3 regions of the Alteromonas sp. ABV4_515 genome follow, and region 3 is predicted to be linked to each of the others. Evidence: predicted binding sites of a transcription regulator. Region 3 holds the regulator's gene; each other region holds the start of a gene.
The links. Region 3 encodes sigma-54, which starts transcription at its own class of promoters, with help from an activator protein. Its sites were predicted from a motif close to GTTGGCACGNNNNTNGNNT; they were not measured.

Region 1 (9,786 bases), on a different contig from region 3:
GAAATACGTGTTTCCCCACAGCATCACGCAGCTTTTGCACCGCAAATTCGGTTTCTCTTTTATCGATAGGGCTACGATGCACCAGCAACCCTGGCGGTTTATCCATAGCAACAATGTAGTCATCCTGATACAAAACCGACACATCATCGTTGCGGATTAATTCATTTTCCACTGACTACCTCATCCAGTTGCTGCAAAACCAGGTGTATCGGCATTTCGCCGGGTAAACTCATTTGTGCCATGGGCAGAATCGCCATACTCTCAGGTAACGGCTTTTGCTGCTCAATGATCAATTGAAACTGTGGAATAAAAATGAATTGAAGCCATTGTTCAAAATCGAGTGTATCCCGGGCGAAGGGTTGGGTGCTTTTCAGCTTGTCAGGATGGGGCGATACCTGCGACCAGAGTTCGGCGTCTTTAAGCCTCAACGCCAGTTCATTTAGCAGTACCGCAACCTGCTCGTACTTTATCGACATTAATCATTGCTCTGTATGCTGTCTGCAAGCGTGTATTTTTAGCGCCTGCTGTGCAAAAGGGCGACAGTATACACGACCATAATTGCGGTAGTAAAAGGCCGTGCGCATCGCTATCATAGCGGCTTTATTTATTCTGGCGGAGAGAAGTACCATGGCAAACCCATCAGCACAGTCAATTCAGACACTCAGTGAGTTTTTGCTGCATGCTGGCACAAACTTTCAATTGTTTGATTTGGGTCGGGGTGTGCATGCTATGAATACCCAAATGTTTCTCGACCTGGAAAACGGCATGCTCCCCTGCCCCCGCCCACGACAGCAACATGCTTGGTTCGCGATTGTTTTCTGGTCTGGTAAGCCGGTAAAACAGCATTATGTTTGGTTTGTAAAGTTTCCAGTGGATGAGCGTGGCTTGCTGGTAGTCGCGGCTCGTAACCATTTTTTGCAAATCATTGTCGACGCTCTGGGTAACAGCCTGAGCGAAGATGGCCAGGACGAACTGCCTGACAACCCATACTCTTTTGTACCACCCCAGTCTCAAATGGCAATCTTCAATGCGCTAACTCGTCGTTTGCTTCATCTGCCTGACAGCGTAGGTACCGATAAGGTTGAGCAATACGTAAAAGCACCGGTTATCAGTGACTGGCGCGAATTATCTGTGCAGGCTGTGGCAGATTTTGCAGTAAAGCTTGAAGCGCCAGCCCTCGCTAAAACTGTTGCAGACAACTTGAAGTTATATCAACAGGATTTTCTCAAAACCCTGTTTGAATCCGCTGAACCGGTAGCGTTAGATAATGCGTTGAATAATGCTATTGCAGACTTTTGTCAGGAACGCATAGACAGCGAACCCGCAGTCGGTTTAGCCGCACTACGCGCTTTATCAAGCGAAACGCCAGAACCTCAGACAAAAGCACTACTTGCAAACCTATTAGCAAAGGACTCGGCTGATATGCATTTGCTCAGCGTTATTGCAGGCAGACTCTACAGCCAACTGGACGAATCCTTGCTGGTCGCGTTTTTTGAACGTGCCGCATTTATTGATGATAAAGAAGCGATGCAAGGTCAACTGTTTGCCGGGTTCTTCTCTGACTTGGTACAACTGCCCGTTCTCAGATTACAGGTGCTGGGTATGTTGCGTTCACCGGATCGCAGCGAGATTTTGGCCGTCGCATTTGGTCGCCTGTTTAATCAGACTCAGAAGCAATAGTTATGACACTTGCCGAACTTTGTTTATTTTTACTTATAGGTTTCGCCGGTTTTCAGTTTTGGCGTATTCGAAGCATTTCTGAAGCGGCATTTGAGCATGCCAATAGATATTGCGATAGCCATCAACTCCAACTGCTAACCCTTGCTCGCACTTCGACGCGTATCACCTTCAAATATGCGAAGCCGGATTGGCATTCTCGTTTTCTGTTCGAGTTTTCAGGCAACGGGGAAGACAGATATACCGGAGAAATAGAATTAGTTGGTAAGCGAATACTTCGCACGCAACTGCCGCCTTATCGGGTTTAATACAAAAAAAGCGATAGCCTCGGGGCTATCGCTTTTTCTGAATTTTGAGCGTCCATCTCTGCTATCCGTAGCAATTTTCACCGTCCAGATAAAAATCCGTTTCCGCCCCTTTCCATTTTTTCCTGCAAATCCTGTGCAGGCCACCCAATCCTTGAGCGGGTCCCTTTTCCTTTGATCCTTTAACCACTACACATCCACTATGTAGCACAACCCGTCCTTGAGTTTTTCCTTTGCAACACTCCGGCTGCTATTCCTTTCCATCTTTCCTTTTTTACCACCCATCCTTGCAGTGGTATTCTCCATTCCGTGGAGTTGTCCTTTATCTGCAAGCCTTGCACAGTCCTTTTCCTTAGAACCACGATCCTGTGGTATTCTTCATTCCGTGAAGTTGTCCCTGCGGCCACCCTGGCCGTAATCCCTTTTCCTTTGTCCCTGAAACCAACACATCCTATGTTGGTATTCCGTTCCATCGGTTGTCAAAAGTTCATCCGTGAGAATCTTCCTGACTCGTCGTGTTTCCCTGTGACGTGATTAATACTACTGATCCTAAAGATCTGTGCTACATGCTTTTTTCAAAAAAATACGTCGTCAACGAACTGTAATAATCAGTATTAGCAAAAAGTCTAACAAAAACATAGACTTTATACTTTGGTCTAATAAAAACGTCATAAAAATACTTTCAAAATCTTACACGTTTGTAAGACATGTCTTACAAACTTTTGGGTGATGTTTACACGACGAATAGCGAGAGAAAAAGGATGAGTGTTCACATTTTCGGGCAACTTTACGCAGAACTGCTTGTCGTAGCGTATTAAATATGTGAACAGTGTATGTATTTAGACTTAAATTCCTAATCGATGATAGAATCCACCGGATTCATTTATAGCGGTCGGTACCTTTCATGAGCTTTTCTTCCCTTGGACTCAATCCCACCTTATTAGCAACGTTACATTCCCTCGGTTATGCCAATCCGACGCCTATTCAAGCTGCATCGATCCCAGAGATCCTCGCGAATCAGGATGTGATGGCAGGCGCCCAAACCGGCACAGGGAAGACCGCCGCTTTCGCCCTACCGCTGATTCAACGTGTTATAGAAACAGCCGACATCACAGCATCTTCTGAAAAACCCATTCGCGTACTGGTGCTCACGCCAACGAGGGAACTCGCCCAACAGGTTTATCAGAGCTTTGTGAAGTACAGTGAAGGGTTATCAGTAAACACGGTGGTTGCTTACGGCGGTGCCAGCATCAACCCACAACTTCAGGCGCTAGAGCAAGGGTGTGATGTTCTGGTGGCAACGCCCGGGCGATTTCTGGAACTAGCCATCAAAGAACTTATCGATCCGACAACTATCGATACGCTGGTGCTTGATGAAGCTGATCGCATGCTGGATATGGGGTTTATTACTGATATTAATCGGATCCTCAAACGCCTACCGGCTCACCATCAGACGCTTTTCTTTTCCGCTACATTTAACGATGACGTTTTTACATTAAGCAAAACCCTGCTGAACAATCCTAAACTTATTGAAGTGACAGCGCGCAATACAACGGTGGAAAAGGTCGAACAGCGCATTTACGAAGTGGATGCTAAGCGCAAAGCGGCATTAACGGCTTATCTGATTGGCTCGGGAAATTGGCAACAAGTACTGATTTTCACTCGTACAAAACAAGGTGCCGATGAACTGGCTAAAGAACTGGTAAAAGATGGCATCAGTGCGGTGGCTGTGCACGGAGACAAATCCCAGGGAGCCCGTGAAAGAGGCCTTGAAGAATTTAAGCTGGGTGATGTGCGCACTCTGGTGGCCACTGATGTGGCAGCGCGCGGGCTCGACATTCAGCAATTGGGGCACGTGATCAATTTCGAATTGCCCTACAACGCTGAAGACTATGTACATCGTATTGGTAGAACCGGGCGCGCAGGTAAGGAAGGGGTGGCGATTTCGTTGGTATCAACGAAAGAAAAGTACTTGCTCAAAGAGATAGAAAAGCTCACGAAGCAACATTTTTCATCTCAGTGGGTACCGGGCTTCGAACCAGATATGAACGCCACTGAGGAAAGTCACTCATCTCGTAAACCTTCAAAGAAAGCACTACGGGCGCAAGCGCTAGGAAAAAGCGACAGCGGCAAAGCACGAAACAATAAACGTCGCCGCCGTTAATGATTCACGCCAGCGGTTTCGGCTTAAACAATATCTCTCCGGTTACCTCTGAAACGGTAATGGTTGAGATTTGCTGATAGAAACCGCTACGAAAAAAAGCCAAGTATTTCGGCACACTCACAAAAACGCCGACGCCTTCGCTTTCTCTGTCTTCGTTTACGATACTGTCGATGGCACTCATTAAAATATGCCCTAACCCAAGGTGTTGGTGGTCGGGATGGACGGCAATAAAAGAAACCATATGGTAGTGCTGGGCAGGCATGGCACTGCGAATTTTTTCCTCTTTTTCTACCATGGCTTTAGTACTGAAATATCCGGCAGTCAGCAGCATCTTCAGACGCCAATGCCAGAATCGCCCACTGGAAAAATCACGGTTAGGCTTTGTCAAACAGGCTACCGCTAACAGGCGACTGCCATCGAACAGCCCAATCATGGGTTGCTCCGCATCCCAAAACGCTTCCAACTCCTCTCTGATAGCCGCTCTTAATCGTCCCTCAAAGCCTTCTTTCTCAGCCTGGAAAATATCCATGAATAAGGGATCGTCAAAATACGCATTATATAGAATGGAAGCCGCCACTTTAAGGTTGTCGGCAGTAAGAAAAATGGCGCGGACATTTTCTGCCCGCACGTCTTGATCAAGTACAGTGTTCATCAAGCGATCCCCTGACAATGAGATCAGGCGGTATGGACTGCTGACGCCTGAATTACTAACCAGCTATTAGTTTAGTCACTGTACAGAAAATAGCCCCAAATGTTAAACCAAAGTTAACAAAAATTAATTGGGTAGGGTGAAATTTTATAACTGCTGATAAGCCGCGTCACCCCATCCAGATAACACACCATCTCTGAATACCAACGGTGTGCACTCGTCTTTGGTAGTTACGCCATCATCCATTGTTCGTTGCGTGCGGTAAAAGAGCACGCGATAAGCATGATCATTTTGTTCATGCATTTCACTGAAATCTGCAACACCCATCTTGCGCACCACAGATTCGTAGGTCATACCTTTTTCCAACTGCGCCACGTGTTTACGGTTATTGTATTCACGGTCTTCCCAATCTGAAGAGTAATGACCGTCATCCCCCCCTACAGAAATGACACAACCAGAAAGGGCAAACGGCGAAATCAATGCTACAGCCAGAACGAAACTTTTCATCATAATCCTTTTATTTTTGATGGTTTAACGACTTCATAATCAACTATTGGGCCAACCAGTAACCATCTGATAATTAGGAACTTGTTAAATTAAGCTTTAAAAAATCGTATCAACATTTAGCGCATTCCACTATTATTTCGTCGTTTGAGCTACGTGGACATGAGTAATGTCTACGGCTCGCATTTTTCAAACATCGCTTTGCTATGGAATTCAAATTATGTCGACGGCCGATCAGTCTCAGCAGCTCATCCTGCTTTGCCATCAGATGCAGAAATCAGGTTTACAACCCAGTGTGGGCTTACTACGCAGTAAAGCGCCGTTTAAAGTATCGGTCACCGATGCCATCAACGCCATCAGGCTTTTTAACGCCAGTAGTCAACAAACCGAGCACACCGCAGAGCCTAATGCCGACGATCGGGTCATCAAACTGGAAAAACGTGTTGCCGAGTTAGAAGCCGCGATGGTCATCCTTGAACAGCGGCTGGCAAATCTTGACGTGTGATTAAGCTTGCCGGGGAGAAAGCTGCTCGATGAACGCTGCCAGAGAAGGCGCAAGCACTTCCTGCGGCTCTTTCCCGACTCGCTCCAGAACCACTTCTCCGGTGTCGTTATCCACAGAAAGCAGGTAATCATCGTCATCCGTCAGGGCAAAAAACAAGGTGATTTTCTGCCCTAAACGCTGTTTCATCATTATGTGGCCAATTAAGTTCTCTTGCAGTCGCTTAAAGTCCTCTTCACTGCACACCTGCAGTAGTTCGCAGTCTCCTCGCGCAGTAGTCGCTGGCAAGTGAAAACTGTAATAGCGGGTGAAAAACAAACAGAACTCTTCATTCAGAGTAATTTCAAGCGCTGACTCCACCCCTTTGAAGGTGTTTTCATCTTGCTGCCTTACGGGTTGCCAGGACACGAACTGCCCGTCTTTAGCCGTTTGCTGGTAGCACGGTGATGGCCAATCTTGCTCGTACGCAATGGAAAAATAGCTGTCTACGTTGTTCTGATGATCGCAGCTTTCAAAAAAAGAATCTAAAGATTGTGCTAATTCAGCGGGCATTTACTTGGCCTTTTCGTTAAACTTTGTGTCTGAGTAGCACCAGGAAACATCCCGGTCGACAGGTTTTATGGTCTCATTACGTCTGAGATTTTAAGGTTGATGTACACATTATGACAAATCCAATTAGTTTTCAGGTGCCTTCTGATCTGACACTTGGTAAAACGGTTGAATATGAAAGCCAGTATAACCCGGCGTTACTTCAAGGGGTTCCTCGATCGCTGAGTCGCGACACTATCAGCTTGAATGCTGATGCCCTGCCTTTTCATGGCTGTGATATCTGGACGGGGTACGAGTTGTCATGGCTTAATGCGAAAGGTAAGCCACAGGTGGCGATTATGGAATGTCGCGTTCCAATTACCTCCTGCAATCTCATCGAATCAAAATCATTCAAGCTTTATCTGAACAGTTTCAATCAAACTGCCTTCGAGAGTACAGAACAAGTGAAAGAACGTCTGGAAGTTGATTTGAGCAATTGTGCAGGTGAGGCAGTGTCGGTGACGCTTTATCTACCTAATGCATTCTCTAGTTTATCGATGGCCGAGTTTGACGGTGACGTTATTGACGATTTAGATGTGACCATCGGCAGCTATTCACCGAATGCCACTTTACTGCAAACGTCAGCGAACAATGTCTCGGAGAAGCTGGTAAGCCATCTGCTAAAATCCAACTGTCTGATAACCAGTCAACCTGACTGGGCAAGCATTCAAATTGCTTATCAAGGCGAGCAAATCGACCGGGAAAGCTTGCTGAAATACTTGATTGGTTTTCGTCAGCATAACGAATTTCACGAACAGTGTGTCGAACGTATTTTCAATGACATCATGACCCACTGTAAACCCGAAAAATTAACCGTTTATGCGCGTTACACCCGCCGGGGCGGATTAGACATCAACCCATATCGTTCTAACTTCGAGCAGCCGGGCAAGAATGTACGCTCGGCGCGTCAGTAGTTGTAATGCGAAGAATTTAAGGTTCAACATGGATTCTAAACAGTTAACAGCCCTCAAGACGCATAACGAAACGTTAGCCCAGTTCATTGTCAGGCTAAGTAGTTTCTATGAGGGATTGTCTGCAGAGACAGATAACGAGCTCAAAGTCTTGCGAGGGCATTTATCCACCAAACCTGATTACACCTTAGCCACAGCGAGTATTAACAAGCTGAATAAACATATTCAGCATGCACAAAGCTCAGTTAAGCAACACACTCAAATCACCATCCGAGAATTAGAAAAATCGATTAAGCAATTTCAGCAAAACTTTGCACAGGACCAAGGGTTAATGCAGCAATGTGCGCTGGTACTTAGTGCTGCTCAGATGCCTGTAAATAACTTGTTTGAGCTTCAATCGTTGTGTTTGCGTGCCATCAGATTATTTTCGAATGTTTCGCAATCTGTAGCAACTGATAACAGTAAAACTACTCAACAAAGCACCGAAAAGCGTCAAAGTGGGACCTTATTTGAAGAAATTCAAAACGAGCTTAGCCAGTTAATTAACAGCTACGCGAAGAAACAACCTGACGAGCCGCGAGTACAAGATCTTAAAAAGCGCCTTGATAGCCCGCTTAGTGAAGACGATTTATTGCAAACCTGTTTGACGGTTATTCGACTGGTAGTCACTGAAACAATGCATGAAGCCACCCTTTCCGGACGCATGATTTACCGGATTTACACTGCGTTAGGTGGTATTCAGGAGAAAGTCGAGTCAAGTATTGAGACCTCCTCACAGTCTTTTGAAAAACGTCAAAAGAGTTCAGCGGATATCACTTCGCAGCTAAATCAAATGGATCAGACTGTTCAGGAATCAGACTCTCTAGAATTGTTGAAACAACAGGCCAAGACACACATCGCATCAATTTCTTCAGCAGTAGCAGATCGAAAAGCGGCTGACAATGAAGAGCAGCAAGCATTGATGAGTCTGTTTAATTCCATGCAAACGCAAATGGAAAATTTGCAGCGCCAAGCACAGCTCTACCGACGTAAATTAGCAGAACAGACGGCCTTTAGTCATACCGATCCCCTCACACGCTTACCGAATCGCCTGGCTTATAATGAACGTTTCAATCGCGAATATGAAGAAGCCAAATTAGATAATCGCGCACTTTCGCTGGCAGTTATCGATATCGACTTTTTCAAGTCAATCAACGACCGTTTTGGCCATCAGGCTGGTGACAAAACATTGCAGGTAGTGGGTCATCATCTGAAAAAACACCTGCACGGTGATGAATTTATCTCGCGTTGGGGTGGCGAGGAGTTTGTTATGCTCCTACCCTTTATAGAAGTATCGGCACTAGAGAAAAAGCTCGACGACATGAGACAATCTCTCGCTCGCTTACCGTTTAAATTTAAACAAGAAAAAGTCAGTATCACCGCCTCCTTTGGGGGAACATGCCTGCGAATGGACGACTTACCGGAGTCAATGTTTGCCCGTGCTGACGAGTTACTTTATCAAGCCAAAAAAGGTGGCAGAAATCGCGTTGTAGTCGAATAGGACTGTGATATGAATAAAGTACAGTTAAACCCTGTGGGATGGATAAGCCAACTCTCACAGGTTGAAGTAAGTAAGCTTCAGGACATTACCAATAGCGAACTATTTGGTGTATTCAAGCGCTGTTGCCTGGCAGTATTAAATAGCGGTGTCGACGAAGACGACGCCGAACTACTTTTCGCCCCCTTCGATGATTTTGACATCCGCCTCATACGTCGCGAACGCGGCGTGAAGATCGAATTGATCAACCCGCCAGAAGTGGCCTTTGTTGATGGGCAGTTGATGCGCGGCGTGCACGAACACATCTTTGCCGTTCTTCGCGATATTTTGTTCATGGGTAATAAATATGCCTTCGTGAACCAGAAAGCCCCATCGGAAAGTGCAGCTATCACCGATATGGTATTCGATATGCTGCGTCATGCCCAGGCACTGGAAGGCAACGACGATGTAAATACAATTGTGTGTTGGGGTGGTCATTCCATCAAACACCACGAATATAAATACACCAAGGAAGTTGGCTATCAACTTGGGCTTCGGGAAATGAACATTTGCACGGGTTGTGGGCCTGGTGCAATGAAGGGGCCAATGAAAGGCGCTGCCATTGGCCACGCCAAACAGCGATATAAAAAAGGCCGTTATATTGGTATTTCCGAGCCCAGTATTATTGCAGCCGAGCCACCGAATGCTATCGTCAATGAACTCATTATTATGCCGGACATTGAAAAGCGCCTCGAAGCCTTTGTTCGTTTTGCACATGGCATTGTGATTTTTCCCGGTGGCGTAGGTACGGCTGAAGAATTACTTTATCTGCTTGGCATTTTGATGAACGAAAGAAATGCGATGCATCCGTTTCCGGTAGTTTTAACAGGACCAGAAGAGTCTCGTCCTTATTTTGAGGCCATTGATGAATTTGTTGGTGCAACCCTAGGAAAAGAAGCCCGGGACAAAT
Region 2 (9,786 bases), on a different contig from region 3:
CTGCCAGTGAGTATTACGGTACCTGCTGGCGAGAATCGAAAGTTGGTTTATCGGTCTGATGGCGAAGTGATGCTTGCAGTAAAGTTGCAGGAAATGTTCGGGCAAACTGAGCCTGTAACGGTAGCTGACGGAAACAGAATCGTGACGATTGAGTTATTGTCGCCGGCCGGACGACCCATTCAAACCACCTCCGATCTTAAAGCGTTTTGGCAGGGCAGTTACTTCGATGTGCAGAAAGAAATGAAAGGTCGCTATCCTAAACACCGATGGCCTGACGATCCGATGAGTGAAAAACCTGGGCGTTCGATTAAAACGAGAAACAAGTAGCCCGACCGTCGCTCATAAAAAAGTTATTTCCCGTGCTGTCTACTGCTATTTAGTGGTAATTTTTCATGACTCAACCCCTTGTTTTTGAAAAAGATAATGAGGGGAATTCCATCATAAATACCCTGTATATAAATTAAGCGACTGATATTTAAGTAAATATTAGGCGGCATAGTTATTTATAAATTTTATTAGACAAAAGTCGCATAAAAAGTCTTTCTGAACCCGTTGTAAAAGTATGAATAAGCGTGTTTATATAGGCATTGTTGTACATATTTACGTCAACAATAAGAGGGAGACGAAATGAGTAAAGTTGCACTAGTCACAGGCGGTACCCGAGGAATTGGTGAAGCGATTTGCACAGTATTAAAAGATGCTGGTTATACTGTTGTGGCAAATTATGGTGGTAACGATGAAGCAGCCAAAGCGTTTACTGAGCGCACCGGCATTCCTTCATTTAAATTTGATGTCTCGAATTTTGAAAAAACCAAAGAAGCAATTGAGCAAATTGCGACTGATTATGGCCCTGTAGAAATTCTTGTCAATAACGCCGGTATCACCCGGGATGGCACCATGCACCGCATGGATTTTGAACAATGGAATGCTGTTATTCAAACGAACCTTGCTTCCTGTTTTAATACTTGTCGTGCAGTTATCGATTCTATGCGCGAGAAAGGTTTTGGTCGCATTGTGAATATCGGTTCAATTAACGGTCAGGCTGGTCAGTATGGTCAGGTAAACTATGCCGCTGCGAAATCAGGAATTCATGGTTTTACCAAAGCACTTGCTCAGGAAGGTGCGGCTAAAGGGGTAACCGTGAATGCAATTGCACCGGGTTACGTTGATACTGAAATGGTTCGCGCTGTACCAGAAGAAGTATTGAAGAAGATTATTGCTAAGATCCCGGTTGGGCGTCTTGGTACGCCAGAAGATATCGCGCGTAGCGTATTGTTTTTAATTGGCGATGAAGCGGGTTTTATTACCGGTTCAACTCTGTCGGTAAACGGTGGTCAACACATGTACTAAGCCTTTCGGCTCAGTACAGCACTTCAGGGAGCGAATGCTCGCTCTCTGAAAGATTCAAATTAGCTTTGCTTTTCTTGCTTCGGCGTTTCGCTGAAAACCCCTATCGCTTCCATCACATCTAAACCTGGAAATCCATCGGCAACCAAGTTTTTCGACAATTGGTATTCCCGAATACCTGAGCGAGTTGCAGGTCCGATAATGCCGTCAGGCTTGCCCACATCATAGCCCAATTCATTGAGCGCAGTTTGCAGCTTAATGATATCGTTGCGTTCGTAGGCGGGGAGTTCAGGTAGCGGCTTGATGAGTCCGGCTTCACCGGCAATTTGATCGGCAAGCTTCCCTACTGAAATCGCGTAAAACTCAGAATTATTCCACCGCATGATGATGCGGAAGTTGTGGTAGGCAATGAAAGCCGGACCATTATGCCCTGCTGGCACGACAACGTATCCTTTCTCGTCGCTACTACCCAGTGACCCGCCATTGGCTTTGGTAATGCCCATCTGATCCCAGTTGGTAATTGCCTGGCGGTTTTTATAACCGGTATCACGGTAGTCGAAATTTTCTGGTAAGTTAACTTCCCGGCCCCAACGGAAGCCCGGCTGCCAGCCTAACTGCGATAAGAAATTCGCTGCAGATGCCAAGGCGTCTTCTTCACTATCCCAGAGATTGATCTGTCCATCACCATCACCGTCGATAGCATAGTTCATGTAGGCTGATGGCATAAATTGCGTGTGGCCCATGGCGCCAGCCCAGGAACCGACCATTTGTGTTTGGTCGAGAGATTCCCGCTCAAGTAGCTTCACTGCAGTAATTAATTCTTTAGTGAAATAAGTACTACGACGCTCATCACACGCTAATGTTGCCAGCGAGTTTAATACGTTCATTTTGCCTTTGTAGGAGCCGAAGTTAGTTTCAAGACCCCAAAATGCAACAAGGTAGTGCGCCGGTACGCCGTACTTCTGACTCAGTTTACGAAGGAGTTCGCGATGCTTCGCGTACATCTCACGGCCTTTGCCAATCCGCCACTCGGTTACGCGCTTACCGTAATAACCCGGAAACGTTTGAACAAATTCTGGTTGGCTGCGATCGAGTGTAATCACTCTGGGCTGATATTGAATATTGGCAAACACTTTACTGGCAGTTTCGCCACTAACGCCCTGCGCAACGGCCTGTTGAGACAGTTCCGTTTTACACTGTTCAAAATCGGTGTTGGCGTAAACAGAAGAAGACGCTGCCAGTAATGACAGAACAGATAAACCAAGTTTACGCGGGATCCATTTAGACATGACAAATTACCCTTTTTGTTTAGGCGTTCATGCTACCTTAACTGTCCCTATTAGGGCGAGAGAAACATAGGGGAAAATACGAAACGCGCCTGACTGGAGATCAGGCGCGTAGAGATGGTAGTGCGTTAACCACAGAGTGATTAAGCGTATTTGTGGATGAAATCAGTGATGATAGGGCGCACACTTTGACGGAATTTAGATCCGCTGAAAATACCGTAATGACCCGCGCCCGGTTGAACATGATGCTTACGCATGCCTTTAGGGATATTCTTGCAAATATCCTGCGCAGCTTCCGTTTGGCCAAGACCGCAAATATCATCATCGGCACCTTCTACGGTAAGTAGTGCCGTATTTGTGATTGTTTCGAAATCAACCGGTTCACCCTGATAGGTAATAGCGCCGCGGGCAATTTCATTGTTCTTGAAAACGCGCTCGATGGTTTCGAGATAGAACTCAGCCGGCATATCTAAAACGGCCATGTATTCATCATAGAATGCGCGGAAGCGGTCAGCATCTTCCTCTTCGCCAAATACCAGGTTCTGGAAAAAATTCTGATATTTCTTCATGTGTGACTTCTGGTTCATACTAATGAAGCCACCGAGCTGCATAAAGCCAGGGTAGACCTGTCGACCTTCACCAGGATAGCCATAAGGCACTTTCATAATGGCAACGTTACGAAACCAGTTCATCGAGTGTTCCTGAGCGAACTCGTTTACCCTAGTTGGATTTTTTGAGCAATCTAACGGGCCGGCCATGAGTGTTAGTGACTTAGGCACACATTCATTTTTCTGCCCAGCCATAACGGCTGTTGCAATTAGCGCCTGCACGGTTGGCTGACAGATCGCCATCAAGTGCGTGCCAGGGCCAAGGAATTCGAGCATTTCGATAAGATAACCCACATAGCAGTCGAAACTGAAAGGGCCATCTTCAAGAGGTACTTCACGGGCATCAGCCCAGTCGGTCACGTAAATTTCGTGATCAGGTAATAATGCTTCAACGGTACCTTTCAATAACGTAGCAAAATGGCCTGATAACGGCGCAACCAATAATACTTTATGATGGTCGTGCACACCGGCTCGATGAAAGTGAATGAGGTCGCAAAATGGCTTACTAAATACGACCTCTTCTTTCACTTTATGCCGTTTATCGTCGATTTTTATCTCGTCGATATTAAACCCCAGCTTTTCGTAGCGTTGTGTCAGCCGCATAGCAGTTTCCAGCGAAGCGCGGGTGATGCGGCCGGGCAAGGTATGACCATAGAGATTGGAAGGATGGCTCGCAATATCGTTAAGCAGACTGAAACCCTCGTGCATAATATATGCGCCGCGTGTCAGATAATCATATGCCTGATAATTCATTACGTCTCTCCTCAAAAACTGGCTGGGGCTAAGACCTTTAGGGGAAAAAAAGGTTCACACAATGTGGAGGGGAACAAGAGCGACGAGAACGTCGCTCTGTCGGGTCTTTTACGCTTTAGCAGCGCTTTGGAACTTAGATGTCATTTCGTCGCTTAAGCCTTTAAACATTTCGCCAGCTTTTTGCTGTGCTTCTGAAATAATGGCGTAAGAGCTTTTAGCTGTATCAGTCACTGTTTCCTGAACAGTTTCTACATAAGCTTTGTTCATTTCAGCCAGTGCAGACATGTCTTTCTGTTGTGCTGCTTTCTCAAAATAAGACATGTTCTCTGATAACAGAGAGCTATACATGGCGTTTTGCTTCTCAGCCAGATCCTGCATAGTGCTCATGTTTAATGTAGCAAGGTCAGTCATAGGCTTCATTGCGCTTTTCATTTGCTCGTTCATTTGCTCAAACATTACTCTTCTCCAGTTTCTGGGTTGTTTTAACTTGTAGATTTACTTGCCGCAGGCTTTTTCGCAGCCGTACGACGGGTTCGGGTAGCAGGCTTTTTAGCCGGTGCTGCTTTGGTTTCAGTCGCAGCCTGCTTAGTTTCTTCAGCTGCAGCCTTTGTGGTTTCTGCGGCTTTCTCAACCGTTTTCTCCGTTGCCTCTGCGACCTTTTCGACGGCCTTTTCCGCTTCTTTCGTTACGGTTTCTGCTGCTTTCGCAGGTTTGGCGGCCGCTTTCGGTGTCGCTTTAGCGGCTGGCTTCGGCGTGGCTTTCTTCACTGCTTTTTTCGTTTCAGTGGTTGCCTTAGACGCCGTCTCTTTTGCTGCATCCGCCGCAGAAGTTAAGCTAGAAGCCATCACTTCTGTTACTTCTTCACGCATGGCGTTGAGCGTAGAGTAGGTATCTTTCGATGCGCTGGTCATGCGCTCACGAACTGATTCTGCCAGCTCTGAATTCGCATTCATCACACCTTTCAACTCCGTTTGCTTAGATACCGCTTCGATATAGTGCATACCGTCGCTCAGTAACCCTGTAAACAGTGTTGTCTGATGCTGAGACAGACTTTCCAATGTTTTTGTATTCACAGCAAACAGCGTATGTACCGGCTTAGTGGTACTTTTCAGCTGCTCTGAAAACTTGCCAAACATATTCTTCTCCTGACCAGTTGATGGTTTCCATCTGCTGCGTTGCAGCAATCTTTGGTTAGATATTAAGCAATCGAAATCAGGAGATCAACTAAAATGTTGCGGTGCAGCAAGAATAGTTAGACGAATAAATAATAAGCAAATAGCTTTTTATGCTGCTTTGCAGCAAAGTGGCGTTAAGGAGGGAGACAAACTTACTTTTGCGACTTTTTCCACGCTTCCATATTTTGTTCAACCATTTTATTGAACATACCAAAAGGCGTGTTATCCATCATATTCTTCATCACACCCTGAACCTGATCATGCTGCTCAATAAAGGCCACTAACGACTGTTCTAAATACTGACGAAGAAAATATTGCATGTCAGTGTCGTAATAGCGAATAAGTTGCTTAAGCAGGGTATTTGTCAGCAGAGACTGATTTTCGTTGGCTTCAGATTCACTGATGATCTGCAGGAGTAATGACTTGGTGATGTCATCTTCGGTTTTGGAGTCAATGACCTTAAATTCCTGCCGTTCATTAATCAGTGTTTTAATGTAATCAAGGTTTACATACTGACTCTGTGACGTATCGTACAGTCGGCGGTTAGGATATTTTTTAATGATGATCATGACGTTACCTCTTCGGTTCAATACGCAGAGTAGCGCATTAGACGCTCCACCGGCAACTTAAAAGGTGTGAAAAAAAGCGACACTGTTGCACAACAATTACCGGTGAAAATATATGCTCTTTTCTTAATTGTATGATATTGCTGGGTTTTGTCGGGGTGGCATGGTTATCGCTGTAGTGATGATGAGAGCCGTTTTACGCTGAGTCTTAAGGTTAGACGGCAATTCGAATCCAAATTGGAGATCAATATGAATAAATTCGTCAAATCATTAGCGCTTGGCCTGGCAGTAGCATGTTCTGTTAACTTCGCTTCACAGGCTGCCGAAGATACCAAAGAGACGGGTCTATCCAGCGCACCTACTATGCAAACTGAAAATTTTGATGACGCAACTCTGGAAAAATTTACTGTTGCGATGAATGCAGTTAGCGATGTAGCAGATAAATACCAGTCTGAAATCAGCGGCGATGAAACGCCTGAAAAAATGCAGCAAATTCAGCAAGCAGCGCAAACTGAAATGGTAAGTGAAATTGAGAAAACAGGTCTGGAAGTGCAGACCTACACCACAATTGCACAATTAGTACAAACGGATGAAAAACTGCGTTCACGTGTACTAGACATCGCTAAAGAGAAAAACAGCGAGTCATAATTTACCGCAAACCGAATAGACAAAAGCACTGGGGCCGGAAGGCCCCTTTTTTTGTGCCTGTGATCGGCGGTGTTGTGAAGGGAACTGCGCTATCGGCGGAGAGAGGGAGCGGGCTATCTGCGGAGGAGGGAAGCGAATTCTGAACGAGTGAATTGGAGAATCTTATGCGAGCTTTTGCGTATGAAGTCCGCTGTTTTCGAAAGATATTCCTAAAACACCGATACGGTTTCATGTCGAGTGTGCAAGCGCAGGTGGGGGGCTACTGTAAAATCTAAACCGTCTGCCGCAGGGATGGGTTCACGCCGTGTTTAGATTTTACAATAGCCCCACCCCGAGAGCGCTGCTCCACACCTCAGCCGAGTTGTTTTTTCACGTACGAGCCGGGCGCGGCTTCGATGACCGGGTATTTTTCGTGTTCACCGGGTTGGGGGGCGTTTACTTTGGTTTTGCGGTGGCTAATAAGCCATTCGTGCCAGTTCGGCCACCATGAACCTTCGTGCTTCACCGCACCGTCGAACCATTCACTGGCACTTTCAGGCAGATTTTCGTTCGTCCAGTGTGGATATTTGCCGGTTTCTGGCGGATTAATAACGCCAGCCAGGTGGCCTGAACCTGCCAGTACGAAACGGGTATCGCCTTTCACTAACTGCGTACCTTTGTATGCGCCTTGCCACAGTACGATATGGTCGGCCAGAGTCGTCAGGAAGTATACCGGTACATCAATGTTGCCAAGATCAATTGGAATGCCATCCACTTCCACCGCGCCCGGATCTTTCAGTTTGTTTTCCCAATAGGTGGTACGAATGTACTGCTTGAAGCAAGACGCGGTAATGTTGGTCGCATCACTGTTCCAGAACAAAATGTCGAAAGCCGCTGGGTCTTTGCCTTTAAGGTAGTTATTAATGAAGTACGACCAAAACAGGTTGTTCTCACGCAACAGGCTGAAGCTCAAACCCAGAATGCGGCCATCGTAAATACCCTTAATGTCTGCATTTTGCTCCATAATGGGCAAAGCGTCTTCAGTGAGGTAGTTGCCAACTTCACCGGGCTCGCTAAAGTCCAGTAGCGTGGTGAGCAGGGTGAGTGACTCGATCCGGGTATCTTTTTTCGCTCGCAGGTAAGACGTAGCTGCACTTAATAGTGTGCCACCAACACAAAAGCCCACCATGTTCACTTTTTTCTTACCCGTAATGTCGCAAACCACATCCAGTGCTTCTATAGGGCCTTGTTTCATGTAGTCAAAGAAGTCTTTGTCTGCCAGTGATGCATCCGGGTTTACCCAGGAAATCATGAACACTGAGAAGCCAGAATCCAGTAACCCTTTTACCGCAGACTTGCGCTCATCAAGGTCAAGAATGTAGTACTTATTAATAAACGGCGGTACAAACAGCACTGGCGTTGAATAGGTTTTCTCCACCTTAGGTTTGTAATGAATCAGCTGCATGAGCTCATTTTGGTAAATCACCTGGCCTTCCGTTGTAGCCAGGTTCACACCCACTTCAAAAGCATCCATATCGGTTTGGGTAATTTTGAAGGCTTCCAGCGGACTCTTTTCCAAATCACGCATGAAGTTCTCGATACCCTTCACCATGTTCTGGCCTTTGGTTTTAAGAATTTCTTCGCAGACTTCCGGGTTAGACAGCAGATAGTTGGTAGGAGACACCGAGTTAATATACTGGCGAGTATAGAACTTCACTTGTTCTTCTGATTTTGGATCTTTGAACTGCATGGATGAAATCATTCCCTGCAACATTTTAGAGTTAATCAGATAAGCCTGTTTCATGTAACTGAAGATAGGATTGTCTTGCCAGTCGGTGTGGGAAAAGCGGCGGTCGCTTTTTTCTTCCTGCATGACAGAATGGGAATTTTCGCCCAGCATCGCTTTTGTGGCTTGTTGCCACAATTCAGTTTGCTGACGCATAAAATCCATTTGGGTTTGAATGAGTTTGGCTGAATCAACTTCTACCGCGTCGCCTGAAAGCAATGTGCCCAGCTTCTCCGGATCGAACATAGCGGACGTCTCCTCGCTGCTATTTTTCTTGGTAAGAATATTGTGAACCATTGCATTAAACTGCTGCGCATACTGATTCAGTGTGTCCAGAATATCGTCTTTGTCCTGCTCGTGCACAAGACACCTCCATGCTTACTTTTTGCTGGTTCCTGCAGTGGCCATGCTCTCCAGCATTTTCTGATAATAGGTAAAGGCCTGCTGACTGCCATCCAGGTATGGCTTCAGCATTGACAACATTAGCTCCTGATTGCCGCTTTTGATTTGCTCTGTGAGTTGTGAGATGGTGGCTTCATGGATTTTGCTCATGTCCGGCCAGCCCATTAATTCGCGGGCTTCCTGTGGGGACAGGTCAACATCGATAGAAATTTTCATATTTCGCTCCTTTCTGGCTCATCCAGCCATCCGGATTGATGGTTCTGACGTAAAGGTTTTATCACAACAGAACGACAATGATTTTTACGGTAACATGCGGCTGGCAATTCCGCTGCGAAAACCGCAAAATCCCTTGTGACATTTTCTATATTGGCATGATAAGTGGCTAAAAAACAGACGAAAGTAACGAAACCGAAGAAAATTGGTAGTAAGCCCCGTCGGCGCTGGCCCGGGCTGCTTTTTAAATTATGCCTGGTTGGCTTTGCCGTGTTACTTGGCTACATGGTGTATCTCGACGCACAGATAAAACACACTTTCACCGGTAATAAGTGGGAAGTGCCTGCACAAATTTTTGCTCGCCCGCTGGTGCTGTCTGAAGAACAGGAAATCACTCCGAAAGAAGTCCTCGATGAGCTGAAATTACTCGGCTATCGCAGCGTAAACTCGCCTGATAGTAGCGGTGAATATCGCTATACCCGAAACAAGTTAGTGATGCAGCGCCGGGCGTTCAGTTTCCCCGACGGTGATGAGCCGCTAAGACAAATCACTATTAGCTGGAGCGGTAATCGCATTGGTTCAATTAACGACGACAGTGCCGGGCAGTCGCTGAACCGTATTCGCCTGGAGCCCTGGCTGGTCACTCGTATGGTGAGCAGCAGCCGTGAAGATCGCATGCTGGTAAAACTGGATGAAGTGCCAGCATTACTGCCCAAAGCGTTAATACTCACTGAAGACAAAGATTTTTATTCACACCATGGCGTGGCACCGCTTTCGATTTTACGGGCGTTGATAGCGAACATTCGCGCAGGCCGCACAGTGCAGGGCGGCAGTACGCTCACGCAGCAGTTAGTGAAAAATCTCTATCTTACCCGGGAAAAAGCCATTACCCGCAAAATCAAAGAAGCGCTGATGGCATTGATCATTGATGCCCGCTACAGCAAAGATGAGATCTTGCAGGCGTACCTTAACGAGGTATTCCTGGGGCAGAATGGAGACATGGCGGTGCATGGTTTTGGCCTC
Region 3 (9,786 bases):
GCAGTGTGGAATCGGCATCGTTTAACTCAGCAGCCTCGCGGGATAGTTGCTGTAATCGCTTTTCTAATATCCGGATGGATTCTTGCGAATAGCGACCACGCAGATAAAGTCGAAACAGCCAGGGCTCACCACGCTTCGGGGCCATGAATTTCACCATGACCTCTTTCTCCATAAACTGTTCTAGTGGTCCTCCTGGGATCCATCGGAAGTCCTGCCCAATACGCAGGCGATATCGATTGCCGGGCAGTAACTCAATGAGTCTGAGTTTGTCTAGCTTGGCCAGCAGTCGTATACATTCCAGCGCTTCAATATCGTAATGAGCAATAATGTCTTCGTACAGCCAGCCATCACGCACCAGCACGGCAGCTAGCAGTAATTTGGGATTGGCTAGCAACTCCATTTCCTGTTCGGCTGAAAGCTGTGACAGTCTGGGTTGTTGGCGCTCGGCAACTTGAAAAAGCTCGGTGAGGGTCATGTCCATGGCATTACATATTTGCGCCAGTCGCTCCAGAGTAAATGACTCTTGGGCAAAACACCGTTTAACGCTGGCTTCACTCAAAGTCAGTTTGTCGGCCAAGGTTCGATAGGTCATTCCGCGTTCTTTCAAGCACCGTTTAAGGGTGCTCACTATCTGCTTAATTTGCTGCATGGTATTAGAATTCGATACTTGTGGTGTCAAAATAGTCTACATCAATTGTTGTGGTTTATTAATCTACATCTTACGGCTAGTGTAGATTCATCAACTAACCGGAGAGACAACATGAAACATGGATTGATTGCTGCAGTAATCTTTATCGCCTTTAGCACTAACGTGATGGCAGATGATTCTGTAGATCATAGTGGGCAAGCCAGTAAACACAGTGTGCTGGCGAGTGCCGGTAGTGCTGGTACTGTCGCTTCTGTTGCCAGTGCAGTTGCTGTGGCACCCGTGGTGTTGAGTGTCGGTGCGGTAGTTTCAGTTCACGAATCAGCACAAAGCGCACACCGCTCAATGGAAGCTAAACCCGTTAAACTGGAAATTACTCACAAAGTGATTACCGCTGACCCTGCCCCCGCTGTTGTTGTGAACCAGACTGTCATTAATAAGGTGGAAGACTAATGAAGCGCCTTATTACTCTCGCCGCTTTAGCGGCTTTCGCTTTCACGCAGCCGGTGTTTGCCGGCAGCCAGGAAGAATCGCCACGAAAGTTTGCGGCAGAAGACATAGTTCATTTCGCGAAACAAACCGAGCAATACCTGGCTGATCACGGCGCTTACGTCGCCATTATTGCACGGGTGGGGCGGAATCCTGACTCACTGCCGCAGGGGATCGCGTTTACGCACACCGCCATCGCCGTCTATTCCGACATTACCATGGACGATGGAAGCGTGGAGAAGGGCTATGCTATCCACAATCTGTATCAACTGGCGGATAAACCCGGTACCAGTATGCTGAAAACCGATTATCCAGTGGATTTCTTCTGGGGAGCCAGTGAGCTGAAAGCGGGTATCGTGATTCCTACACTAGCCATGCAGGAAAAGCTGCTTGAAGTGTTCGCCAGCGGCGATGACAAAAAACTGCACGAACCACGCTACTCGGTAGTGGCGAACCCGTTTACTGAAGGTCGACAGAACTGTACCGAGTACACGCTGGACATCGTCAATGCGGCGATTTACGGCACCACGGATATGGCTCGTCTTAAAGTGAACACTCGCGCCTGGTATGAGGCGCAGCCAGTGAAAGTCAGTAAAGCCAAACTTCGTCTTGGCAGCATTTTCAGCAGCGGCGTGTCGCTGAGCGATCACGATGGCGATGTGGAAACGGCAACCTTCACCACAATTAATCGTTATCTTCAGCAAAACCAGCTGGTGCAGGATCAGACGATTCTTTACGCCAACAACACTATTCAGGAGTAATGACTATGTCAGTACAAAAACCTTCAAAAGCATTTTACTTGGCCTCTGTGGTTGCTTTGATCACCGGTGTTGCCGCTTATATCATTGGCCTGCTCAATGCAGACATGCTACTGAATGAAAAAGGGTACTACTTCGCCGTATTCCTGTTCGGACTGTTTTCGGCAGTGTCGGTACAGAAAACAGTAAGGGATAAAATGGAAGGGATCCAGACTACCCGGATTTATCTGATAATTTGCTGGGCAGGACTGGCCAGCGCAATAGCTTTTTTAGTTATAGGGTTGGTAAATGCTAACTTACTGCTAAGTGAGAAAGGGTTCTACGGCATGGCATTTGTGCTAAGTTTGTTTGCCGCAATCACTGTACAAAAGAATGTTCGTGATAATCAGCAAGCAGATGACCAACTGACAGAATCCAAAGCTCTCCTTACAACTGAACCTTCCGTACCCGAATCACTTTAAACACCGAGTTCAAGGTGTTACGGCAGCAAGACCGGGCCGTTCTTTAAGGTAACTCTGCAGCATCTCATTGAACTGGCTGACAAACTCGGGTGACACGCTGTATTTACTGAACATGAAATGCACGTTTTGCTTTTGGATAATCTCGTTACCTAGCGTTAATGCAATATCATTTGAGTCGGCGGTAAACTGTAATACTGCCGTGTCATCCAGAATCAAATCCACACGTTCACGCTTAAGAAAAGCCAGTCTTCGCTTTACATTTTCCAAATGGATAAGCTGATTGGGAAAGCGTGAAGCGATTTTCTCTTCAAACTCACTGCCATACCAGCCGCTGGTATTGAGTGCCAGCGTGCGCCCTTCGCTTAACAGTTGAAACAGTGTTTTTCCCGCAAACTCGCCTGCGCGCTCGGGAATATACGCGAAGCCGATAAACTCAGCGCGATACGGTATCGAGAACAGGTTATTACGTTGTCTGTCTTCGTTACGCGCGGCGCCGACTACGATATCAATGCCACCCCGGGCAATTTGTTCACCAACCCGTCTTTCAGGGAGCGGATAGCTTTGTAAGTCGTAGTGCATGTGGGCGAGTATCTGTTTTAACAGTTCGTAATCTTCGCCGGTAAGCACATCATTCTGGTGGTAAATATAAGGCGGCCAATGTGCCGCACTAATCCCCAGAGTAGGGGCATAGTCTTCAGCGGCATTGATTTGGGGAGTACAAACTAATATGGCCAGCATGCTGAACAGCAGCTGGGTAACACTTCTAACAGACACGTTCAATTCCATTTGTTGTGAGTGTGCGATCACTCGTCTTCGTTAAACCTACCGGCAATTAGCGCTTCTACAGCATCCATTGCTGCTTCCGCATCAGGCCCTTCAGACACCACGACTACCTGTTCGCCCTGGTGGCTTTCCATCATCATTAATCCCAACACGCTATTGGCATTGGCCTGTTTGTCACCTTTGTGCAAGGTGACTTCAGCATCAAACTGATTGGCCAACTGAACCAATTGGGTTGCCGCTCGGGCATGCAAACCGAGTTTGTTTACAATTGTCAGTGATTTCTCTACACGCATTACTTACTTTGCTCACGGTGCCTGATTTGTACATCAGGGTGGTTTTCACGGAAATTCTTTGCCAGCGATTCTGCTACGTAAACAGAACGATGCTGACCACCGGTACAGCCAATGGCAACGGTAACATAACTGCGATTATTGCGCTCGAGGTGAGGCAACCAGGTAGTGATTAGGTTCTGGATTTGCCAGATAAACTTCGTCACGATGGGCTGAGAGCTTAAGAATACCTGCACAGGCGCATCAAGGCCAGTAAGATGTTTTAAGTCTGGCTCCCAGTGTGGATTGGGAAGGAAGCGGGCATCAAACACGTAATCAGCATCTTTTGGAATACCGTGTTTAAAGCCAAACGATTCGAACACCAGTACGAGTCGGGAGCTTTTTTTTCCAAGAATACGCTCACGGATGAGTTCTGCGAGCTGGTGAATACTGAGTGAGTCGGTATCAATATTTAAATCGGCACGCTCAGCAATGGGAGCCAGCAGCTCTTTTTCTGTTTGAATGGCATCCGACAACGATTTATTCAAACGTGCCAACGGGTGCAAACGACGGGTTTCACTGAAGCGTTTCAGCAGCATGTCATCGCCCGCATCGATATACACAATGGTCACGGTCCAGGATTCTGGCAAGTAGTCGAGAATTTCTACCAGTTCGGCAGGATCTTTAGGCAGGTTACGAACATCAATGCTCACTGCAACCTGCTCGTACTCGTCGGCGACGGTATGGGTGAGTGCAGGGAGTAGATTAACCGGGATGTTATCTACGCAATAGTAACCGAGGTCTTCCAGCGCCCGTAATGCGACGGATTTCCCTGAACCGGAACGACCACTGATGATAATGAGCTTCACGTTTTTCTCCTGAAATACCGTGTTAACGCAGGCGTTTACAATAACTTACTGTAATGCGCGAATAATATCATCACTTGTATCAGCTTTTCGGATACTTTTTATTGTCTCTTTATCGCTAAGCTTGCCAGCAACCATGGCGAGCGTTTGCAGGTGACCGTCAGTTTGTTCCTGCGGTACCAGAAGGGTGAAGAAAATATCGACGGGTTTATTGTCTATGGCATCGAAATTAATGGCTGGCGTAGTGGTTACGACAATGGCAATCACTTTTTCGAGACCGGCAAGGCGACCATGAGGAAGCGCTATACCATTACCAATCCCTGTGCTGCCCATGCGTTCACGTGCCATCAAGGCACTTAACACCGTGGCTTCATCGATATCTGCGTTGTTTTTAGCGGCAATCCCACTGATGATTTCGAGGATGCGCTTTTTACTATTGCACTGGACCGCACATTCAGTGCGATCCAGGCTAACTATGGCTTGTATATCCATGAATTCAATTAATGCTTTTTAAGCTTTTCCTTGTGTTTCAGAACCTGCCGGTCGAGCTTATCTACCATACTGTCGATAGCTGCGTACATGTCTTGATTTTCGGAAGAGGCAAAGACCTCTGCGCCACTGAGGAAAACCGTTGCTTCTGCTTTCTGATTAAGTTTTTCGACATTCAAAATTACGTGCACATTCGATATGTGGTCGAAGTGACGTTCTAGTTTACTGAATTTCGTATCGACATAGGTACGCAAAGAATCTGTGATCTCAACATGATGACCAGTAAGGTTTATTTGCATATTTCGTCTTCCTTATTTTGAGCAGCCCATTAAATGAGGCTTTTGCGTTGGTTAGACGGCGGGATCGATAGGGACTCCCGGTACTTTGCTATTGTTCGCCGGGCAACCATGATGCCTTGATCGGCCAACAACGAAGCAATCTTGCTGTCGCTCAGCGGTTTGCTTGGCTTTTCAGCAGCAACCAGCTTTTTAATCAGTGCGCGAATCGCTGTGGATGAACACTCACCACCGGATTCTGTGGCCACGTGGCTTGAGAAGAAGTACTTCAACTCAAAAATGCCTCGAGGCGTATGCATGTACTTCTGGGTGGTAACCCGGGAAATGGTTGATTCATGCATATCTACCATTTCTGCGACATCGTTCAGCACCATTGGTTTCATCATTTCAGGGCCATGCTCAAAAAAGCCCATTTGTTGCTGAACAATGCAATTCGCTACTTTAAGCAGGGTGTCATTACGGCTTTCAAGGCTCTTGATAAACCATTTCGCTTCCTGCATATGAGAGCGAATAAATTGTGAATCGCTGCTGTTGCGGGCCTTACGGCTCATAGCGGCGTATTGTTGGTTAACACTTAACTTCGGCAGGCTGTCTGGATTGAGTTCTACTACCCAACGGCCGTTTTTCTTCGCCACAGAAACGTCTGGAATAACGTATTCTGGTTCCTTAGTGATAAGTGCACTACCCGGACGCGGATTCAGCGTTTGCAGTAGACGCATAGCTTCACGAAGCTGGTCTTCTTTCAGGCGCGTTTTTCGCATCAGCGTTCGGTAATCTTTGCTGCCAAGTAAATCGGCGTGTTCTCTTAACAGCAATCTGGCTTCTTCCAGCCAAGGGGTATCGGGGGCGTATTGCGTTAATTGCACCAGTAAACACTCTTGTGGTGTACGCGAGCCAGAACCGATTGGGTCGAACAACTGGATGCGCTTGAGTACGCATTCCACTTCATCTTCTTCTACCGGTTCTTCCATGTCTTCACTGTTCACGCTTTGCAGAATGTCTTCCACGGTAACAGTGAGGTAACCCGATTCATCAATCGAGTCGATGATGGCCAGCGCGATAGCGCGATCGATGTCTGAGAACGGCGTTAAGCGCATCTGCCAAAGCAGATGGTCTTGAATATTTTCGGTGGTTTCACCTTGGAAGATTTGCTCGTCATCACCGCCGGCAGGGCCGGGGGCAGGCGCAGAAGACGCAGAAATGTATTCGTCCCAGGTGCTGTCGAGAGGGAGTTCATCGGGCAGGTCATTTTTTTCCAGCGCTTCGCCGGTGTCCATGCTTTCCGAGGCTGACGCAGATTCAGGCATGCTGTCGTCGTTATCGAGATTATTCTTCTCAACAACATCGTTGTCTGAACTGTCGTCCACTTCCAGTAGCGGATTAGAATCCAGTGCTTCCTGAATTTCCTGTTGTAAATCCAGCGTCGACAATTGCAATAGTTTGATCGCCTGCTGAAGTTGCGGCGTCATTGTCAGTTGTTGACTAAATTTTAGCTGTAAAGATGGTTTCATCTACGTCTTATATTAACTCTGAAAAAAGTATCTGGCTAAAGCGGCGATTTATTATTCTTAAATTGCGGTTTGTTATGCCCGATAACTTAACTATAGCCTGAATTGCTCACCTAGGTATACATCTCGAACTTTTTGATTACTTAATACCTGTTCTGCGGTGCCCTGAGCAATCAGTTCTCCATGACTGACGATATAGGCTTCTTCACAAACATCAAGGGTTTCCCTTACGTTGTGATCGGTAATCAGGATGCCTATACCTCTGTCTCTTAAATGTTGAATGATCTTCTTTATATCATTAACCGAAATTGGATCAACTCCGGCAAAGGGTTCATCAAGCAAAATAAATTGCGGATTAGCTGCTAAGGCTCTGGCAATCTCAACCCGGCGGCGTTCACCACCCGACAAACTCATACCTGTACTATTACGTATATGGTTAATATTAAATTCATCAAGTAGCGCGTCGGCTTCTTCTTCACGCTGATGGCTTTTTAGATCCTTACGGGTTTGCAAAATAGCCATGATATTTTCATGTACCGTGAGCTTTCTGAATATCGATGCTTCCTGCGGCAGATAGCCAATGCCGCGACGTGCACGCTCGTGCATCGGTTCATGCGTTAGCTCATTGTCGTCGATATTAATTTTGCCTTTATCCAGCGGCACCAACCCCACAATCATGTAGAACGTGGTGGTTTTTCCAGCACCATTAGGGCCCAACAAACCCACAATTTGGCCGGTAGACACAGAAAGGCTTACATCGCGCACAACCTGACGAGATTTGTACGACTTAGCCAAATGGCTCGCGGTTAAGGTGGCCATTACTGATTGTCACCTTCGTTGTCATCGCTTTTCTTTTCGTCTTCAGACAGCCCTTTTACAGTTTCTGGCTGAAATACCGTGGTAACACGACCACTGCTTGAGCTGTCACCGCCCGTGGCAAGAAGCTGCTCTTTGCCCATGTCATAACGAATGCTATCGCCTTGAACCATGCTGCTATCTTGCTGAATTTGTGCCTGACCTTGCAGGGAAATGAGCTTTTTGGCAACTTCGTAACGAATTTCATTGGCGCTGGCTTTTACCTGTGCACCATCGTCCATGGTTTGTGAATAGCTGGCCGGTTCGCCATAGGCCACAAACACTTCTTTGCCGTCACCATCGCTGGCAATAACCTGAACTTCATCGGCGGTGATCACCAACGAACCCTGGGTAATCTTCACGTCTTCTTTAAAGGTAGATGTTTTCTTCTTGCCGTCAATGAACTGCGACTTCGCATCAACTTTAATTGGCTTGTCGAAATCTGTGTTGTCGGCCAAGGCTACTGTGGGCATTACAGCAACAGAGATCGTTGTTATCAGGCTAGCTGCCAGGGGAATAAATCGTTTGAACATGATCTATCAACTCATATTGTTGGGTACGCAGGTTTGCATTAAAACCATTGCTTTTGATGATGGTCTGAACACCGCGGATATCAACAGGTTGATCGGATGTCATCGTTTTATCATCCAGATTAACCTTAATGAAATCAGTTGTAATGGTCTGAACGAACTCGTCAGGATTCAGACTCTTAATCAGCACATTATCTTCTAACTGAATGAGATCGTCATTATATAATGTGCCTTTATCTGCGGTTACCTGCCAGGGAGCTTCATTTTCCGCAGCATAGACAGTGTATTTGGGTTGACTGAATAACACAAAGCCAAGCTGGTCGTAATGTTCCATTGAAGCGGCGTACACTTCGTGATTCACCTTACCTTCATCGTTGTACAAGGTGGTGGTGAGGTTTTTGGCCTTATAAGCCGGGCGTAACGCACTATCACTCATCGACTGAGCGGGTTTTTCATCTTCGGCCATCCACACGGGCATGTACATCAACAATGCCATCACAAACAGTGCGGAAATACTGAGGCCTAATCGATTCATATACTGGCACCGTGAATCATATCCAGCGTACCCACCGCTTGCATAATCACATCACACACTTCACGCACAGCGCCGTATCCACCAGGCTTCGTGGTGATCCAGTTTGCTTCACGGGTAACCGCGGGGTGGGCATCTTTAACGGCAATTTTCGTTTCTGCGTACTTGTACATGCCTAAATCTGGCATGTCGTCGCCAATGGCCGCAACTTGTTCGGGGCTCAGACCAAGCTTCTGGCATAAATCGGCCATGGCATCGGCTTTGTTTTCCTGGCCTTGAATGATGTGTTTAACGTTCAGCGCTGTCATGCGGTTTTTCACAATGGCTGAGTCGCGACCGGTAATCACTGCCACTTCAATGCCGCTGTTAATCAGCGCCTTAATGCCATAACCGTCGCGGGTGTGAAAGGCTTTCAACTCTTCTCCGTCGTTGCCGAGATAAATACGGCCGTCAGAAAATACGCCGTCTATGTCGCAAACCAACAGTTTGAGATTCTTCAGCTTTTCAAATCGCTCTTCACTGATAACGCCGTAAAAGGTGACTTCATGTCCCATTAGAGCACTCCTGCTTTCAATAGCATATGCATGTTGAATGCGCCGACAGGTTGCCTGTTCTCGTCGACAACCATAAGCGCGTTAATTTTGAACTCTTCCATCAGGTTCAACGCTTCCACTGCCAGCGTTTCGGCGCGGGTTGTTTTGCCGCCACGCGTCATCACCTGAGCTACTGGCGTAGCATGAATATCGGTTTTCGCATCCAGAATGCGGCGCAGATCGCCGTCAGTAAAAATACCTGCGAGCTTGTTGTGTTCGTCAGTGATACCCGTCATGCCCAGCCCTTTAGAAGAGATTTCAAGCAGCGCTTCAGAAATGGTGGCAGCCGATGTGACCAAGGGCAGTTCATTACCCGTCATCATAATATCACGGACTTTTAATAACAGTTTACGGCCAAGGCTACCGCCCGGGTGCGACAATGCGAAATCGTCTGACGTGAATCCTTTGGCATCCAGTAACGCAATGGCGAGTGCATCGCCCATCACCAATGTGGCGGTGGTACTGGATGTTGGTGCTAGGCCTAATGAACAGGCTTCTCTTTCCACGCTGATGTCTAATACCACATCGGCATGTTGCCCTAATGAACTGTGGGCGCTGTTCGTCATGGCAATAACAGGCACGTTCAGCCGCTTCACTACCGGCAACAAGTTAACCAGTTCGCCGGATTCGCCTGAATTGGAAATAGCCAACAGCACGTCAGACTCACTAAGCATACCCAGGTCACCGTGATTCGCTTCACCAGGGTGCATA

Region 1: the regulator sigma-54 is predicted to act here: its motif matches at 5,340-5,358, upstream of ACXAGX_RS09865 (DUF3192 domain-containing protein).
Region 2: the regulator sigma-54 is predicted to act here: its motif matches at 5,893-5,911, upstream of ACXAGX_RS01675 (DUF4168 domain-containing protein).

The regions. Positions count from the first base shown of each region.
Region 1 is NZ_JBSWWZ010000003.1:462,570-472,355, forward strand. Features, by position in the region: gene ACXAGX_RS09835 (pseudouridine synthase) at 1-172, opposite strand, end outside; gene ACXAGX_RS09840 (YqcC family protein) at 162-476, opposite strand; gene ACXAGX_RS09845 (DUF3549 family protein) at 628-1,680, shown strand; gene ACXAGX_RS09850 (DUF3301 domain-containing protein) at 1,683-1,985, shown strand; gene ACXAGX_RS09855 (DEAD/DEAH box helicase) at 2,887-4,146, shown strand; gene ACXAGX_RS09860 (GNAT family N-acetyltransferase) at 4,151-4,798, opposite strand; gene ACXAGX_RS09865 (DUF3192 domain-containing protein) at 4,943-5,302, opposite strand; gene ACXAGX_RS09870 (hypothetical protein) at 5,520-5,804, shown strand; gene syd (SecY-interacting protein) at 5,805-6,353, opposite strand; gene queF (NADPH-dependent 7-cyano-7-deazaguanine reductase QueF) at 6,464-7,303, shown strand; gene ACXAGX_RS09885 (GGDEF domain-containing protein) at 7,332-8,840, shown strand; gene ppnN (nucleotide 5'-monophosphate nucleosidase PpnN) at 8,850-9,786, shown strand, end outside.
Region 2 is NZ_JBSWWZ010000001.1:385,649-395,434, reverse strand. Features, by position in the region: gene hrpB (ATP-dependent helicase HrpB) at 1-327, shown strand, start outside; gene phbB (acetoacetyl-CoA reductase) at 628-1,350, shown strand; gene ACXAGX_RS01700 (lytic murein transglycosylase) at 1,410-2,636, opposite strand; gene ACXAGX_RS01695 (polyhydroxyalkanoate depolymerase) at 2,777-3,994, opposite strand; gene ACXAGX_RS01690 (phasin family protein) at 4,103-4,450, opposite strand; gene ACXAGX_RS01685 (phasin family protein) at 4,477-5,130, opposite strand; gene phaR (polyhydroxyalkanoate synthesis repressor PhaR) at 5,322-5,738, opposite strand; gene ACXAGX_RS01675 (DUF4168 domain-containing protein) at 5,985-6,383, shown strand; gene ACXAGX_RS01670 (PHA/PHB synthase family protein) at 6,736-8,511, opposite strand; gene ACXAGX_RS01665 (DUF6489 family protein) at 8,527-8,766, opposite strand; gene mrcB (penicillin-binding protein 1B) at 8,929-9,786, shown strand, end outside.
Region 3 is NZ_JBSWWZ010000007.1:251,722-261,507, forward strand. Features, by position in the region: gene ACXAGX_RS17490 (helix-turn-helix domain-containing protein) at 1-649, opposite strand, end outside; gene ACXAGX_RS17495 (hypothetical protein) at 761-1,099, shown strand; gene ACXAGX_RS17500 (DUF2145 domain-containing protein) at 1,099-1,896, shown strand; gene yiaA (inner membrane protein YiaA) at 1,902-2,354, shown strand; gene ACXAGX_RS17510 (substrate-binding periplasmic protein) at 2,364-3,128, opposite strand; gene ACXAGX_RS17515 (HPr family phosphocarrier protein) at 3,158-3,430, opposite strand; gene rapZ (RNase adapter RapZ) at 3,430-4,275, opposite strand; gene ptsN (PTS IIA-like nitrogen regulatory protein PtsN) at 4,321-4,764, opposite strand; gene hpf (ribosome hibernation promoting factor) at 4,773-5,060, opposite strand; gene ACXAGX_RS17535 (RNA polymerase factor sigma-54) at 5,090-6,568, opposite strand; gene lptB (LPS export ABC transporter ATP-binding protein) at 6,659-7,384, opposite strand; gene lptA (lipopolysaccharide transport periplasmic protein LptA) at 7,384-7,953, opposite strand; gene lptC (LPS export ABC transporter periplasmic protein LptC) at 7,922-8,485, opposite strand; gene kdsC (3-deoxy-manno-octulosonate-8-phosphatase KdsC) at 8,482-9,036, opposite strand; gene ACXAGX_RS17560 (KpsF/GutQ family sugar-phosphate isomerase) at 9,036-9,786, opposite strand, start outside.